3 regions of the Nakamurella sp. A5-74 genome follow, and region 1 is predicted to be linked to each of the others. Evidence: riboswitches for the same ligand, from Rfam matches in the RefSeq annotation. Region 1 holds a riboswitch; each other region holds the start of a gene.
The links. A riboswitch is a leader RNA that binds a small molecule or an ion and turns the genes downstream of it on or off. The one in region 1 is predicted to bind S-adenosylmethionine.

Region 1 (4,194 bases):
GGCGTCGATGGCCACGAAGTTCTGGGCCCAATCGGCCGACTTGAGCTCCACCTCGAGGCCGAGCACGTCCGCGAACAGGTAAGCGAGATCCACCTCGGAACCGATCACCGTGGCGTCGTCGTCGGCATAGAACCGCAACGGCGGCGTGCTGCCGGCGAATCCGGTGATGACGATGGTGCCTTTCTCGCGGATCGACGCGGGGACGAGTGCGGCGATCGCCGCAACCTCGGGAGTGGTGATCCGGTTCTGGTCAGGGCCCAGGTTGATGGACGGCGCCGCGCCTTCCGCACCCGTCGAGGCTCCGGCAGAGGACGATCCTGCTGCCGAGGTGCCGATCGAGGATACGGGGGCGGACGATCCGGCGGCGGCCGGCTCCGGCTGGGCGGCGGGTTCGACGGCGGTCGAGGTGCCGCAGGCGCCGAGGGTGAACGCGGTCAGCGCGAGGGCGGCGGCGAAACTCTTGCGGTGGCGGGTGAGCCGGAACATGGGGTGTCCTTGGAATGTCGGGGGTCGGGATGTCTGAGTTCCGGAAGTCTGTGGTCGAGAAGTCTGTGGTCGAGAAGTCACTGGTCGAGAAGTCAAGGGATGGAAGGGGATTCGGGAGGTGAGGGGGGAACGCATCACAGCACCTTGGAGATGAAGGCCCGGGTGCGCTCGTGCTGCGGGTTGTCGATCACGGCGGACGGAGTGCCGGACTCGATGATCCGGCCCTCGTCGATGAACACGACGGTGTCGGCCACCTGGCGGGCGAATCCGATCTCGTGGGTGACCACCACGAGGGTCGTACCGCTCCTGGCGAGATCGACGATCACGTCGAGCACCTCGCCGACCAGCTCCGGGTCGAGTGCACTCGTCGGCTCGTCGAAGAGGATCAACTTCGGTTGCAGCGCCAGTGCTCTGGCGATCGCCACCCGCTGCTGCTGACCACCGGACAGGCGGCGCGGATAGTCGTGCGCCTTCTCGCGCACACCGACCCGCTCGAGCAGCTCGAGCGCCAGTGCCTCCACCTCGGAACGTTTGCGCCTTTGGGCGGAGATCGGCGCTTCTACCACGTTCTCCAGGACCGTCAGATGCCCGAAGAGATTGAAGTTCTGGAAGACGAACCCGATCTCCGAACGCTGCTCGAGAATCTCCTTCTCCCGCAGCTCGTACAGCCGGCCACGGCGTGGTTTGTACCCGATGAGCGAACCGTCGACGCTGATCGATCCCGAGTCGAGCTTCTCGAGATGGTTGATCGAACGCAGCAGGGTCGACTTGCCCGACCCCGACGGCCCGAGGATGACCGTCACGGACCCGGCGGGGATGTCCAGGTCGATGCCGCGCAACACTTCCAGATCGCCGAAAGCCTTGTGCACGCTGCGAATCTCGACCATGGGCCTGGTCGACGAGTCGACGGCGGCGGTCATCGGGCATCGCCCGCGGGTGCGACCGGACGGGTACCGGTGCGACTCGGCGGATGGGCGGCTGCTCGCCGTACCCGAGCCCAACCGCGGGTGATCCGCTGCAACGGTGTGGGCGGCAGGGTGCGACTTGCACCCTTGGCATAGTGCCGCTCGACGTAGTACTGCACCACCGACAGGATGGTCGTCAGGATGATGTACCAGACCGTGGCCACCATCAACAGCGGGACGACACGACCGTTGCGGCCGTAGATCACCTGGGCCTGGTAGAACAGCTCGGGGATCGCCATCACCGACACGATGGAGGTGCCCTTGAACAACGAGATCACCTCGTTGGCGGCGTTCGGCAGGATCGAGCGCATCGCCTGCGGCAGTACGATGCGGCGGAACTGCCGTAGACGCGGGATACCCAGTGCTGCAGCGGCTTCCAACTGTCCGGCATCGACAGACACGATCCCGCCGCGGATGATCTCCGCCGCGTACGCGGCCTGGTGCAGCGCCAATCCGAGGACCGCAGCACCGAGCGGGCCGAACAGGTCGTTGGTGTTCACACTGAAGAAGCCCGGCCCGAAGGGCACTCCGAACTGCAGGGTCTGGTACAGGTACGCGATGTTGAACCAGAACAGCAGCTGCACGATCAGTGGGATCGACCGGAACGCCCAGACGTACCCCCACGAGATGACCTGCAGGAAGGGTGATTTCGACAGTCGCATGGCAGCGATCACCACGCCGAGCCCGAATCCGAGGAGCGTGCCGTAGACGGTCAGCTTGATGGTGGTCCACAGCGCGGCCAGGATGGATTCGGCAGCGAAGTACTTGGCGAAGGTCTCCCAGTCCCAGCCGGGATTCGTGGCCAGGCCGTGCACGAACTGGGCGAGCAGCACCAGCACGACGGCCACCCCCACCCACCGCCAGGGATGACGGACCGGCACGACTCGAGGCTCGTCCAGCGACGTGCTCGCTGTCGGGGGGACCACCGCCTTGCTCAAGGACACTGCTGGTGGAGCGGGGGGTGGAGCAGGTGGAGCGGACTCGGCGCCCGGCCGGAGCGCGGGTGGCAGGGTGGGAGAAGTGGTCACGAGGATCCTCGGAAGTGTTGTCTAAAGGACGATCTCCGCTCGATGCGGGTCAATCGTTCTGGCGCGCAGCGCATCTCGATTTGCCTGGAAGGACAGGTCCATCCGACGGTCGGTGCGGCGCTGCGGTGATGGAGATCAGAGGGCGGAGCCTCTACCGGCTGATGGCCCCTGTTCGGTCGGGGGAAACGTCAGCGGGCGGCGAAGGTGCTGCGACACAGTGCGCTGGACAGACGACCGAGATCGACGTGTCGACGCGAGACCATCGGGGTGCGCGGCTGTACCGAGCACACACGTGTCTCGCGGTTCACTCCACTCATTGCTGACCCATCGTCAGAAGCAGCCGGAAAGGCCGCTCGCGCTTGCGGAAACCTTGATCGGGTGCCGCCAGGTCTTCATCCGGAGCACCCCACCGCGGAGGAGGGTTGCCGTCCAGCTAGCCGGAGCTGATCGCTGGAACTCATGACCTGACCGAAGACTAGGACACACGGCCCTGGGGGGCAAGCAGATCGGCACCATCGACACAGTGGCGCACGCCACTTTCCCGCGAAGGCACACTGGATGGATGAGCTCCTCCCCCCGATCCCGGCAGGTCCTGGCTGTCGCCCTCGCCTCCGTCGTGGCGGTCCCCGTCGCCGTCCTGCTCCCCCGTGCCAGGGCCGCCTTCAGAGGGCTGCCGCAGGCGCTCGGCGCATCCACCCGGGCCGTGCTGAGTTCTCTTCCGTCCGACAGCGCCGCCCCGGCTGACGAACGACGCTACGAGTCCGATCACCACAGCGGTCGCAGCTTCCACAACCGGCAGCGCAGCCACACGCTGACCCCTGCCGACGTCCCGCGGCTCCTGCGATCGTTCCGTGGGCGTGGGCCCGTCGGGTCGCCGATCGGTCCGGTCCAGGTCGTCACCCCCGAGATCCGCGACCGCACCCAAGGTCTTGCCGTCACCTGGCTCGGCCACGCGAGTGCGCTGGTGGAGATCGACGGGACCAGGATCCTGTTCGACCCGGTGGTGGAATCACGGGTCTCGCCCTCAGCGCAGATCGGTCCACGGCGACTGCATCGCGCGCCGCTCACCGCGGCCGAGCTCCCAGCCGTCGACGCCGTCGTCATTTCGCACGATCACTACGACCACCTGGAGAGCAGCACGATCCGTGACCTGGCCCAGCGGACCGCGTGCCGGTTCATCGTCCCGCTGGGAATCGGCTCCCACCTCCGCCGGTGGGGCGTTCCCGCCGACCGGATCGACGAGTTGGACTGGGATGCAGCAGTCCGCGTCGGCGGGGTGACGCTCACCTGCACCGAGGCCAGGCATTTCTCGGGCCGCTTCGTGCGCCGCGATGCCACCCTGTGGTCGTCGTGGGCAGTCGCCGGTCCCCGGCACCGGGTGTTCTTCGGAGGCGACACCGGCTACACGCCGTCGTTCGGTCGGACCGGGGCCCTGTTCGGCCCGTTCGACCTGACCATCCTGCCGATCGGCGCGTACCACCCCGCCTGGCAGGACATCCACATGAACCCGGAAGAGGCGCTCCGCGCCCACGGTGACCTCGGAGGCACTGCTCTGCTGCCGATCCACTGGGCGACGTTCGACCTGGCGCTGCACTCCTGGGACGAGCCGATCGAGCGTCTCCTCCGGGGCGCGGCAGAGTCTCCCGAGGCGACAGGCCGTGGACCGGTGGTGATCGGCACCCCGCGTCCAGGTCAACGTTGGGACCTGACCGACG
Region 2 (4,194 bases), 1.7 Mb from region 1:
GCGTACTTGGTGGAGAACGGACGACCGGTGGTGCCGTGCGAGGCGATCAGGCCGCGCTGGAACACCCCGGAGCAGACCCGGGCGAACGCGACCTGGTCGCGGTGGACCGGGTCCATCCCGGTCTGCACCTTGAACACGAAGGCGGAGAACGGATCTGCCAGCGGTCGTGGGTGCCCGTCCACGTCGTCGCGGGGTCCCGCGGCCGGTGCCACATCGACCAGCAGATCGAGCAGGTGCCGGGTACCGAAGTTGGAGACCGCCGATCCGAACAGCACGGGCGTCGCCGTGCCTCCCAGGTAGCTGTCCAGCTCGAACGCACCGCCGGACTCGGCGAGCAACTCGGACTCGTCGCGCGCGGTCGTCCAGTCGTCCCCGTGCGCGGCCTCCGCTGCGGAGTCGGGCAAGACCTCCGGGTCGGCTTCGTCAGCCCCGCCGACCGATCGTCGGAACGGGACGAAGGTCGAGTCCCGGCAGTCGCGGACGCCGGCGAACTCACCCGCGATGCCGACCGGCCAGGTCACCGGCATCGGCTGCAGACCGATCCGTTCGCTCAGCTGGTCGCACAGCGCCAATGCGTCCAGCCCCGGCCGGTCCCACTTGTTGATGAATGTGATGACGGGCAACCCGCGCTGCCGGCAGACCTCGAACAGCTTGAGCGTCTGCGGCTCCAGGCCCTTGGCAGCGTCCAGCAGCATGACGGCCGAGTCGACGGCACTCAGCACCCGGAAGGTGTCCTCGGAGAAGTCGGCGTGACCGGGGGTGTCGACCAGGTTGATCACGGTGCCGTTGTAGTCGAACTGCAGCGCGGCTGAGGTGATGGAGATGCCGCGCTCCTTCTCCATGTCCATCCAGTCCGACACCACGCCGCGCCGGTCGCCCTTGCCGTGCACGGCGCCGGCGCTGGTGATGGCGCGGGCGTGCAGGGCGAGCGCCTCGGTGAGCGTCGACTTCCCGGCATCGGGGTGACTGATGACGGCGAAGGTGCGCCGACGCGCCGCCTGGAGTTCCGGGTCCGACCCGGCGTGCGTCGTCATGCATTCTCTCCTCGGTGGACGTGACTGCTCAGGAGATCATCCCGCAGGACGCACCGCAGTCCTGCCACACGGCGGCTGCCGCAGCAACTCAGAGGATCGCGACGAGCAGCGCGAGGACCGCCAGCAGGGGAAGCGTCAACTGGGTGATCGCTGCGCGGGCCTTGTCGCGGGAGGACAGCAGCAGCACCAAGCCGGCCGCGACCATCGAGCCGCAGCCTGCGAACACGAGCGCGGCGCCGACCCCACGCTCATCGGCAACGAGGCCGATCACCCCGGCGAGGCTGACGATCGCCAGGAACAAGTTGTAGAAGCCCTGGTTGTAGGCCATCTCCTTCGTGGCGACCGCCTCGTCGTGCGACGTCCCGAACGTCTTGCGGGTCTTCGGCGCGGTCCACAGCAGCGACTCGAGTACCCAGATGTAGACGTGCAGGGCAGCTGCCAGTGCGGCGAGCACGCCGGCGACGAAGTACATGTCGGTTCCCTCCGGTCGGATCCCGCACAGGTGTGGTCCGCCCGAGTATCCGCGCCGAAACGGTGTTGTCTCCCCTTTTCGAGCCGTGGGAGGGGTGATTTCGTAGTTTCGGCGCCGGGGCCACGTCGCAGTCACCAACAGCGGCACCAGCTCCTCGAGCACGTACGGCAGGCCCAACGGCGTGGAGAAGTAGATCGGAGGTTGCCCGTCGGCTCGGGCTGTTGCCGCAAACCACCGTGACTCCCGACGGCGGCTGGTCGGGCGGACCCGGTCGGTGATGTCGGGCAGGTCACGACCGCAGGTAGCTGAACCTCGCAGACTCGGTGTGGTGCAACAGGTTCCTGATCGACAGCCGATCCGACAGGGTGAGCACCGTCACGCTGGAGGGTTTGACACCGATCAACGCCGATCCCTACCGTGGTGGCAGGTCACGAGATCCGACGTGAAGCCCTGGCTGGTCGGACGGCAACCCTCACATCGGTGGCGGGGTGCTCCAGGTGACGACCCGGCCACGACGAACCCGTCGCGGCAAGCACCCTGCCCGCCATGGGCCCGAAGTTCCCGAGGACACGATGCATCCCGGAATGTCGCTCGACCTGCGCACGGTGCTGTTCGCGCACCTGTCACCCTTCGAATGCGGAGCCACCGGCCCCTGACCGGCAACAGTCGGCCCGCTGAGCGCTGATCTGCGCCTCGGCTCCAGCCGTGCCCATCTCCGCAACTCCCCTCGCTGACCCCTGCCGCCGGCACCAGTGTCGCCGGCCACCCGAAAGGCACCATCATGTCCGAAACCCCTGTCCCGCCGTCCGACACCAACGATCGGAACGACGCCGCCGACGTCGCTCTGCCGCAGCGGCCCGGCCGAGCCGGCAACCGCACGGTTTGGTTCGCCGGCGCGCTGGTGATCGTCATCGCGATCGCTGCCACCCTGTTCTTCACCCTCCGCAAGACCGACTCGGCCGCCTCCGGATCGACGGTGGTCCGGATCGGCACCACCGAGGAGAGCGCCGACTACTGGGCTCCGCTCAAGGCAGCGGCCGCCAGGGAGAACATCGACATCCAGCTGGTCAACTTCTCCGACTACACCCAGGCGAATCCGGCACTCGCACAGAAGCAGGTCGACCTGAACCTGTTCCAGCACTTGCTGTATCTGGCGAACTACGACGTAGCGGACTCGCAGACGCTGGTGCCCATCGGGTCCACCGTCGTGGTCCCCCTGTCGCTCTACAGCAAGAAGCACACGTCGTTGGACCAGATCCCGCGGGGCGGCAAGATCGCCATCCCGAACGACGCCACCAACCAGGCCAGGGCGCTGTTGGTGCTGCAGCAGGCCGGTCTGATCTCACTCAAGGGCGGCGGCTCGGTGCTGTCGACCCCGGCGGAGATCGACCCGGCGGAATCCAAGGTCACGGTCACCCCGGTGGACGCGGCGCAGACGGTGGCCTCGTTGCCCTCCGTGGACGGCGCCATCATCAACAACAACTTCGTGCTCGACGCGAAGATCGATCCGACGTCCGCTCTCTACTCCGACGATCCGAGCAAGCCGGCCGCGGAGCCGTACATCAATGCGTTCGTCGCCCGCAGCGAGGACAAGGACAACCCCACCTACCTGCGCATCGTCGAGCTCTACCACCAGAGTGCCGTGATCGACGCAGTGAAGGCGCAGTCCAAGAACACCGCGATCATCGTCCAGCGCCCGGCATCGGAGTTGCAGGGAATCCTGACGCAGCTCGAGGGCACCGTGAAGGAAGCCGGCTGATCGATGGATTTCGGAGGTCTCGACCCGTTCCTCGCTCGACCACCGGCCTTTCCGGTGATCGAGCAAGCGGTGAACGAGCGCGACGAGATCCCATCTTTCATCGACGGGTTTCGACTTGTTCCTCGCTCGACCGCCGAGAACTTCCGGTGATCGAGCAAGCGAGGAACGAGCGCGTCGAGATCCCGTCGTGTCACAGCCGGTCTCATCCCAGCCGTCGCTCGATCCGCGTTACCGAATCAACACCATGAGACGAGGAACATGAACGCACACATCACCTTTCGCGGGGTCAGCAAGGTCTTCGCCACCCGCGGCGGCGCTGATGTCGTGGCGGTGCGGGACGTCGACCTCGTCATCGACCGCGGCGAGATCCACGCCGTCATCGGCTATTCCGGCGCCGGCAAGAGCACCCTGGTGCGGCTGATCAACGGACTCGAGCATCCGACCACGGGCTCGATCGTCATCGACGGGACCGAGATCGCCGGCCTGTCCGAGCGTGCGCTGCGGCCGATCAGGGCCGGCATCGGGATGATCTTCCAGCAGTTCAACCTGTTCCGGTCGCGCACCGTCGTCGGAAACATCACCTACCCGCTGCGCATCGCCGGCTGGTCGAAGGAGCGGCGCGAGAAGCGCGCGGCCGAGCTGTTGTCGTTCGTGGGTCTGACGGACAAGGCCTGGACGTACCCGGACCAACTCTCCGGCGGCCAGCGGCAACGCGTCGGTATCGCCAGGGCGCTGGCGACCGGCCCGCAGATCCTGCTGGCCGACGAGTCCACCAGCGCGCTGGATCCCGAGACGACCAGGGACGTGCTGGCGCTGCTGCGCCGGATCAACGCCGAGCTGGGCGTCACCGTCGTCATCATCACCCACGAGATGGAGGTCGTGCGCTCGATCGCCGACCGGGTGACGATCCTGGACGCCGGCGGGGTGGC
Region 3 (4,194 bases), 2.2 Mb from region 1:
TCGGCGACGATCTCCGGTTTGATGACGAACAGGATCCGGATGTCGGCGGCGCTGCGGCCGGCTTCGGTGGCTGCCTGCAGGACCTTCTCCCGGTACCCCCTGACGGCGGAGACGTCCATCGGCGCCAGGGCCAGCTGGACGTCCGACTGCTTCCCGGCGAACTGCAGGCCCCGCGGGGATCCGCCAGGAGAGACGATCACCGGGTCGCCGAGCTCGCCGAAGGGCAGCGCGTTGAGCGGTCCCTCGGCGCGGAAGTACTCTCCGTCGAACCGGGGGGCCCGGATCTTCGCGCCGTCGGCGAACCGGCCGGTCTCGACGTCGGCGATCAACGCGCCGTCGTCCCAGCTGTGCCACAGCTCCCTGATCACCTGCATCCACTCGTCGGCCCGGTCGTAGGCACCGTCGTGGGTGAGGCGCTCGAGCCCGTAGTGGTGGGCGCTGCCGACATCGGTGACGACGTTGATCCCGAACCGGCCGGCAGCCAGATGGGCCAACGTCGCGAACTGCCGCGCCGCCGGGTAGGGGTGGACGGTGCCGGCGTTGACAGTGGGCACGACTCCGATGTGGCTGGTGGCCGCCAACAGATAGGGCGCCAACAACAACGGGTCGTGCTTCGGACCGCCGTACGCCGCGCGGACCCGCAGGTCGAGTGTCCCCGGATGACCGATCGACGGTGCGTCCTCGATGATCACCAGGTCCATCCCGGCCTGCTCGAGTGTCCGGACCGACTGCTGGTAGATGTCCGGGCGCTCCCACCGGTAGTTCCAGCGGTAGTCGTCCCGGCCCCAGGCCTGCGGTCCGAATCCGCGGCTGAAGAACCAGCCGAAGTGCTGCAGCCGCGTCACGGGGCGCTGACCTCGGCGAACTGCGCGGACGCCACCGAGGACGCGGCATCCGTGGTTGGAAAGCTCTGCCACTGAACGATTCCGAGCTCAGTCAGCGCGACGGAGTCGAACGCCTGCTGCAGATCGTCCAACAGATCTCGGGCATCCTCGGTCCCGACGGAGACGCGGATGGTGCCGGCGTGGATGCCGAGTCGGGTGCGCTCGGCGTCGTCGAGCAGCCAGTGCGTGGTGGACGACGGGTGCAGCACCAGCGAGCGGACGTCGCCGATGTGAGTCATGTGCGAGAAAACCTGCAGCGCACCGATGATGGCGGCAGCACCAGCCTCGCCGCCGGCCACGGTGAAGGTGAACACCGACCCCTGGCCGGCCGGCAAGTACTTCCGGGCGAGAGCGTGGAAAGCGTTCGAGGCCAACCCCGGATGGTCCACCGACAGCACCTCGGAGCGGTCGTCGAGCCACTGCGCCACGGCGAGCGCGTTGCGGGAGTGCTGCCGCATCCGCAGCGACAACGTCTCCAGGCCCTGCCGGAGCAGGAACGCGTTGAACGGCGAGACCGTCGCGCCGGTCCTGGCGGAGACGACGTCACGGGCATACGCGGAGAACGCCCGTCGGCCGTGCACCTGCGTGAAGCTCTTGCCGTGCAACGCTGCAGACGGTGAGTTGAGGTGTGGGAACAGTGCAGGAACTGCGGCCCAGTCGAAGCTCTCGCCGCTGACGACCACGCCGGACAATGCCGCGCCCTGACCGGTGAGGAACTTCGAGGCGGAGTGGATCACCACGTCGGCCCCCCACTCGAGCGGGCGCAGCAGATACGGCGTGGCCAGGGTGTTGTCGACGACGAACGGCAGACCGTGGTGGTGTGCGACGCCCGCCACCAGCTCCAGGTCGATCAGATCATTGGTGGGGTTGGGAATGGGCTCCGCGAACAACAGGCGAGTGGTCGGTCTGATCCGACGCGCCCAGTCGTCGGGATCGGACGGATGGTCGACGAACTCGACCTCGATCCCGAATCGGGCGAAGTTCTCTGTGAACAGGTTGGCCGTGCCTTGGTACAGCGCCCTGGAGGACAAGAAGTGATCGCCCGCACCCAGTAGCGCGAGCAGGGCCACGTTCGTCGCCGCAGCACCCGAGGCGAGCAGGATCGCGTCGGTCCCGCCCTCGAGGTCTGCCAGTCGCTGCTCGACGACGCCGACGGTCGGGTTGCCCAGCCGGGAGTAGCTGTAGCCGGTGTCGTCACCGGTGAACCGCTCGTGCGCCTGCTGGTGACTGTCGAACACGTACCCGGCGGTGAGGTGGATCGGCGGGATCCGGGAGCCGTGGCTGCGATCGGGAGAGGCGCCCGCATGGATCTGCCGGGTGTCGAACCCGGACGCGGCGTCGGGGGTGGGTGCAGTCATGTCAACGGTCTTCCTGACGAGCCGCATCGCAGCGGACGGGTGTGCTTGCACGAGGGGCTCGTGCCGGGTCCTCACCTGGGGCACCCCGCCACATCCGTGAGGGTTGCCGTCCGACCAGCCAGGGCTGCGCGTCGGAACTCATGACCTGCGAGGAAGGTATGGCCGACACGCAGCCGCTGTCAACCGGACATCTCGGGCGAGCGAGGAGAGCCGTGCCACCATGGGGGCATGGCTGAACGTGGGGGTCGGGCAGATCACGCCGTCCCGGAGGTGCACAGTGAGCCGGCGGCCGAGCTGAAGGTCGTCGCCGTCGCCGCTCCGCTCTCGAAGGACGCCCGAGAACAGCTCGCGCAGCGGATGGGCCCCTCATTCCTGGTGTTGGACATCCGCGCTGCGCCGCGCTCGGCGGATCTGGTGATCGCACCCGTCGTCAGCCCGCAGACCATCGGCGCCCTCAAGCAGCAGTTCCCCCAGGCCCGGGTGGTCGTCGCCGAGATCACCGATCCGTCCTGGGGAGTCCAGCTGCCCGGCCCGGTGGGGCGGGCCGTCGATGCCGGTGCCGACGGCTATCTGGTGGCCGACAGCCTGCAGGACGTCGCGGCCTATGCGGCGTCGGAGGACCGACCGGTGCTGGCCGCGCCGGCCTTCGGCCAGCTCGACGTGCGGCGCGAGTCGCTCGACGAGATGGTCACCGAACTCCTCGCGCTCCGGCAGGCCGAACTGGGCCCCGGTACGGGCGCGGACACTGCTTGACCTGAAGTCGCCTTGAGCTTCTAACGTCCCGGGTATGACTGCCTCCGGACCCCGTCCTGCCCGCATCGTCGCCCAGCACATCGGGGGTGCGCACGGGGTCACGGTCGACATCGGGACAGACGGTCGGCACGGCGAGCGGGCACAGCAGTTGGCGACCGCCGGCTACGGCGCGCTGTGGATCGCCGGCGGGAGTCTGCACTCCCTCGATCTCGTGCTGGAGCTCCTGCAGGCGACCGAGCGAGCGGTGATCGCGACGGGGATCATTCCGCTGGACGTCTTCGGTCCCGACGAGGTGATCCGGGTGTACCGGCTCGCCGAGCAGCACCATCCCGGTCGATTCCTCGTGGGTCTCGGTGGACCGCAACAGTCGCGGGCGCTGGCGAAGCTCGGCGCGTTCCTGGATTCGCTGGACCGTGCGGGAGTTCCTGCTGATCGCCGCATCCTGGCTGCGCTGGGCCCGGTCAAGCTGCGACTCGCTGCCGAGCGAGCACTCGGAGCTGTGCCGCTGCTCGTCACGGCCGACTGGGTGCGGACCACTCGGGCCGCGCTCGGCGAGGCAGTGGCACTCGTGGTCTCACTGCCGGTTGCACTGACCGGCACCGCTGAGTCGGGGCGGGCTGCACTCCGCCCGATGCTGGATTTCCTGTTGCAGGTCAACGGGTATCGACAGAACCTGCTGCGCTGTGGATTTACCGCGGAGGAGCTCGACGGTCGGTCCGACAGGGTGATCGACGGGATCACCGCCCACGGCGACACGGGTGCGATCGCGCGTCGTGTGCAGGAGTACCTGGACGCTGGTGCGGACCAGGTCGATCTCTCGCCGGTGGGGGAGGCAGCGCACCGCGACTCGCTCGTGCTGGCGCCGGTGCTGCAGGCCTGATCCGTTCGGCTCGCGCCGGAGTGCGACTGCACGCGCGGCCGATGCGTGGACTCCACAACGCCGGACAGCCGAATCTGGCAGATTCCACCCGCCCGTCCGGTTCAGTGCAGCGCTAGCGTTCGCGCAACCCACCGGCGGTCGCCGGTTGCCACAGCACCAGCACCGGCGTGGCCGCTCAGTGGTCCGTGCATCGCCTCGACCAGGAGGATCCGTCATGGCATTCGGTTGGAAAGTGGTTCCCAGTGATGCCCCGCCCGGATCGGTGGTCAAGCCGGACGAACGCCTGAGTTGGCCGAAGACGATCGGCATCGGTGCCCAG

Region 2: another riboswitch for S-adenosylmethionine. It lies ahead of ABLG96_RS00760 (MetQ/NlpA family ABC transporter substrate-binding protein); the one in region 1 lies ahead of ABLG96_RS08685 (putative leader peptide).
Region 3: another riboswitch for S-adenosylmethionine. It lies ahead of ABLG96_RS20205 (PLP-dependent transferase); the one in region 1 lies ahead of ABLG96_RS08685 (putative leader peptide).

What each region holds. Positions count from the first base shown of each region.
Region 1 covers NZ_CP159218.1:1,882,018-1,886,211, reverse strand. Annotated here, with positions in the region: gene ABLG96_RS08700 (ABC transporter substrate-binding protein) at 1-486, opposite strand, end outside; gene ABLG96_RS08695 (amino acid ABC transporter ATP-binding protein) at 621-1,406, opposite strand; gene ABLG96_RS08690 (amino acid ABC transporter permease) at 1,403-2,377, opposite strand; gene ABLG96_RS08685 (putative leader peptide) at 2,668-2,742, opposite strand; SAM riboswitch class IV at 2,830-2,944, opposite strand; gene ABLG96_RS08680 (MBL fold metallo-hydrolase) at 3,042-4,194, shown strand, end outside.
Region 2 covers NZ_CP159218.1:152,740-156,933, forward strand. Annotated here, with positions in the region: gene ABLG96_RS00750 (peptide chain release factor 3) at 1-1,034, opposite strand, end outside; gene ABLG96_RS00755 (DUF1304 domain-containing protein) at 1,123-1,506, opposite strand; SAM riboswitch class IV at 1,933-2,047, shown strand; gene ABLG96_RS00760 (MetQ/NlpA family ABC transporter substrate-binding protein) at 2,288-3,265, shown strand; gene ABLG96_RS00765 (methionine ABC transporter ATP-binding protein) at 3,524-4,194, shown strand, end outside.
Region 3 covers NZ_CP159218.1:4,398,959-4,403,152, reverse strand. Annotated here, with positions in the region: gene ABLG96_RS20210 (LLM class flavin-dependent oxidoreductase) at 1-845, opposite strand, end outside; gene ABLG96_RS20205 (PLP-dependent transferase) at 842-2,242, opposite strand; SAM riboswitch class IV at 2,279-2,388, opposite strand; gene ABLG96_RS20200 (hypothetical protein) at 2,471-2,995, shown strand; gene ABLG96_RS20195 (TIGR03620 family F420-dependent LLM class oxidoreductase) at 3,030-3,875, shown strand; gene ABLG96_RS20190 (solute carrier family 23 protein) at 4,090-4,194, shown strand, end outside.